Regions from separate parts of the Mycobacterium spongiae genome, predicted to be linked through region 1. Evidence: riboswitches for the same ligand, from Rfam matches in the RefSeq annotation. Region 1 holds a riboswitch; the other holds the start of a gene.
What was found. Region 1 has a riboswitch for glycine ahead of gcvP (aminomethyl-transferring glycine dehydrogenase). Riboswitches for the same ligand answer to the same signal wherever they lie in the genome.
Positions count from the first base shown of each region.

Region 2: another riboswitch for glycine. It lies ahead of glyA (serine hydroxymethyltransferase); the one in region 1 lies ahead of gcvP (aminomethyl-transferring glycine dehydrogenase).

Region 1 is NZ_CP046600.1:2,760,885-2,763,071, forward strand. Features, by position in the region: gene F6B93_RS11200 (MerR family transcriptional regulator) at 56-688, shown strand; glycine riboswitch at 783-881, shown strand; gene gcvP (aminomethyl-transferring glycine dehydrogenase) at 1,105-2,187, shown strand, end outside.
Region 2 is NZ_CP046600.1:230,075-232,261, forward strand. Features, by position in the region: gene glyA (serine hydroxymethyltransferase) at 1-1,254, opposite strand, end outside; glycine riboswitch at 1,618-1,707, opposite strand; gene F6B93_RS00920 (aromatic ring-hydroxylating oxygenase subunit alpha) at 1,824-2,187, opposite strand, start outside.

The DNA.
Region 1 (2,187 bases):
AACATGGCAGTCGGGGCAGCCAGTGACAAGCGCGCGATCGGCGAGAGGAAGCAACGTGAGCGAGCAGCCACGCCAAGACCAGCTGGACCTTGCTGACCACCCCGATTCCGCTGCCACCGGCCCCCACGGCGTCACCCCATCGAGCCAGCCGATGCAGCCGGGACTCTTCCCTGACGACTCCGTTCCCGATGAGCTGGTCGGCTACCGCGGACCGAGCGCGTGCCAGATCGCCGGAATCACCTACCGCCAGCTGGACTACTGGGCACGCACATCGCTGGTGGTCCCGTCGATCCGCAGTGCCGCAGGCTCCGGCAGTCAGCGGCTCTACTCCTTCAAGGACATCCTGGTTCTCAAGATCGTCAAACGATTGCTCGATACCGGTATCTCGCTGCACAACATCCGGGTCGCCGTCGATCACCTGCGTCAGCGCGGCGTCGAGGATCTGGCCAACATCACTTTGTTCTCCGACGGCACAACCGTCTACGAGTGCACGTCGGCCGAGGAAGTTGTCGACCTGCTGCAGGGTGGACAGGGAGTCTTCGGCATCGCTGTGTCCGGCGCGATGCGTGAGCTGACCGGCGTTATCGCCGACTTCCGCGGGGAGCGCGCTGACGGCGGCGAGTCGATCGCGACACCGGAAGACGAACTCGCTTCCCGACGCAAGAATCGCGACCGCAAGATCGGCTAGCGGCGTGCCGCGTACGGTCACCGTGCCGGCCGGACGGACTCGCCCACCTCGATTAGTCTCCGCCCAGGTAATCCGGGTAAACTCGGATGCGCATCGCCCACGTGCGGGAGAGTTCCGTGACCGCCAGTTACGGACGCCGAAGGAGCAACACCTCTCCGTCAACCTCTCAGGCACCCCGGACCGCGCGGGCCCCGATGCCTCTGGAAAGCGGTGAGCCGATCCGTCGGTTCACCCGCCCATGGGGAAAGGCAGCCGTATTCCGTTGCGGTGAACCGGTTGTCGAATCTCTCAGGCGCCCGACTCGGGTGGACGACAGAGGGAGAGGACCACAACGTCAAACTCGGCGACACGGCGGGCCGCCCGAATCCCGAGGACGTTGCGGCTCCACCCAACCTCAGGAGTCCGGAGTGCCCGAACTGAACACGACCCCCAGCCAGCCGAGCTTCCAAGACCGCCACATCGGCCTTGACAGCCGGGCCATCGCAACCATGCTCGCGGTCATCGGCGTCGACTCGCTTGATGACCTGGCAGCCAAGGCAGTCCCGGCGGGCATCCTCGATACCCTCACCGCCACCGGCGCCGCCCCGGGGCTCGACGGGCTCCCGCCGGCCGCTAGCGAAGCCGAAGCCTTGGCCGAGCTGCGGGAGCTGGCCGACGCCAACACCGTTGCGGCGTCGATGATCGGGCAGGGCTACTACGACACGATTACCCCCGCCGTGCTGGTGCGCAACGTGTTGGAGAACCCGGGCTGGTACACGGCCTACACCCCCTATCAACCCGAGATCAGTCAAGGTCGGTTGGAAGCGCTGCTGAATTTCCAAACCATGGTCAGTGATCTCACCGGCTTCGAGATCGCAAACGCATCGATGCTCGACGAGGGCACCGCGGCCGCCGAAGCCATGACATTGATGCACCGCGCGGCTCGGGGCTCGGCGAACCGGCTGGCGGTCGACGCCGACCTGTTCACCCAGACGGCGGCAGTGTTGGCTACTCGCGCCCAGCCGCTGGGCATCGAGATCGTCACGGCCGACCTGCGCGAGGGTCTGCCCGCCGGCGAGTTTTTCGGTGTCATCACGCAGCTACCCGGCGCCAGCGGCCGCATCACGGACTGGTCGGCGCTGGTGGAGCAGGCCCACGACCGCGGCGCACTGGTTGCCATCGGGGCGGACTTGTTGGCGCTGACCTTGCTGACGCCGCCCGGCGAGATCGGCGCCGATGTCGCGTTCGGCACCACGCAACGGTTCGGTGTCCCAATGGGATTCGGCGGCCCGCACGCTGGATATTTGGCGGTGCACGACAAGCATGCCCGCCAGCTTCCCGGCCGCCTGGTCGGTATATCCGTCGACAGCGACGGCACGAGCGCGTACCGCTTGGCGCTGCAGACTCGCGAGCAGCACATCCGCCGCGACAAGGCCACCAGCAACATCTGTACCGCGCAGGCGCTGCTGGCGGTGATGGCCGCGATGTACGCCAGCTACCACGGCGCCGACGGTCTGACT
Region 2 (2,187 bases), 2.5 Mb from region 1:
GAGCGGGTACTGGGCGGCCAGCTGTTGGACCTGCGCGCGCAGCGAACCCAGCTGGTCGTCGTCGGTGGCCGTCAGCGCCGTCGCGATGAGATCGGCCACGGTGCGGAAGTCGCTGTCGGAGAAGCCGCGTGACGCGAGCGCGGCGGTGCCGATTCGCAGCCCCGAGGTCACCATCGGGGGCCGGGGGTCGAACGGCACCGCGTTGCGGTTGACGGTGATATCGACCGCGGCCAACCGGTCTTCGGCCTGCTGGCCGTCGAGTTCGGCGTTGCGCAGGTCGACCAGGACCAGATGCACATCCGTGCCCCCCGTCAGCACCGTGATGCCCCGCGCGGCGACGTCGGGCTGGTTCAGCCGGTCGGCGACGATGCGCGCGCCGTCGAGGCAACGTTGTTGTCGTTGCGCGAATTCCGGTTCTGCGGCCATCTTGAATGCGGTGGCTTTGGCGGCGATGACATGCTCGAGTGGCCCACCCTGCTGCCCGGGGAACACCGCGGAGTTGATTTTCTTGGCGATGGCGGCGTCGTTGGACAAGATGATGCCGCCGCGCGGCCCGCCCAGTGTCTTGTGCGTGGTCGAGGTGACGACGTGGGCGTGCGGCACAGGGCTGGGGTGCAACCCAGTGGCGACCAGGCCGGCGAAGTGTGCCATGTCGACCATCAGCACGGCGTCCACTTCGTCGGCGATGGCGCGGAACCGGGCGAAGTCCAGGTGGCGAGGGTAGGCCGACCAGCCGGCGATGATCATCGCGGGCCGGTGTTGACGGGCGGCTTCGGCAACAGCGTCCATGTCGATGAGGTAGTCCGATTGCGACACCTCGTAGGCAGCGACCTTGTACAGCTTGCCGGAGAAGTTGATGCGCATCCCGTGGGTGAGATGACCGCCGTGGGCCAACGACAATCCCAGAATGGTGTCGCCGGGCGTTATCAGGGCGTGCATGGTGGCGGCGTTTGCGGTGGCGCCCGAATGTGGTTGGACGTTGGCGTATTCGGCGCCGAAGAGGGCTTTGACGCGGTCGATGGCCAGCTGTTCGACACCATCGACGTATTCGCAGCCGCCGTAGTAGCGCCGGCCCGGGTAGCCCTCGGCGTACTTGTTGGTCAAGACGGATCCCTGGGCCTGCATCACCGACAGCGGTGCATAGTTCTCCGAAGCGATCATCTCCAGACCGGTTTCCTGGCGGCGCAGCTCGCTATCGATCAGGGCCGCGATGTCGGGATCGAAGGTGGCTAGGGCTTGATTCAGGGTGTTCATCGGTTCATTCCGTTCTGGCGGGCGTGCACGTCGGCGATCACCGGTCGGCGGGTGTGGCGCAGCCGCGCCGGGGTGGTCTGCGGGCAGGCCGGTGATCGGCTGGATTGGACTGCGGGCGGCTTGGTCGATCGTTCGATCGCGCGGTGACGCCCCGCCCGACCAAATCGGGCGAGAGTGTCGATCAGGGGGTAGAAGGTCAGCAACAAGGGGCAACTCCGTTCCATTAGCCCGGCGGCGCCGGGCTGGTTGCTCCCTCCCCGCTCTGTCCTGAAACCTGAGAGTCTGTGGCGTCGCACTACGGCGACGTCGTACACCTTCGGTCGGGGATGGTCGAACGTGACCGTCCCTTGTCTCCAGAGTTGCCTCGGCGGTGCGGTACTGGGGCCTGAGAGATTCCCGGGGAGGAGTTTGCTCCTACGGCGCCTCGAATCGAGGTTCTCCCGCATCGCGTCAGTGGCTGGTCGTGCTATTCGATTGTGATCGGCTGTGAATTTACCCACAGACCGGCCACCTTGTCACGCCCGTTCTTTGTCGTAGTGACGTCGATCACGGGAGGATGGCGCCGCCGGTCATCCGCGCGGAGTCGGGTAGGTCTCGGGCAGGTCGAGGTAGCGCTCGAGGTTTCGGTGCATGTTGATCACGCGCCGCTCCTCGGCGGAGAGCACAAGATGGGAGAAGCCCGGCTGACGCAGGCCGCGCTGCACCCCCGGGAGTACCCGGATGTCCTGAGACAGCACTACGCCGGGTTCGGCGGCCGCGGCGTCCACGCGGACATCAGTTGGCTTGTTGTGCGGCGCGCCCGGCGGCAGCCGCGTCATCAGGAACAACACCAGCTCGCCGTGATCGGGGTCCGGTCCGGGACGGGAGCACATGATCGTCAGGTGGTCCGCGTTGGCAAGCAGGGTCATGTTGGGGAAGACGTTGTATTGGTGC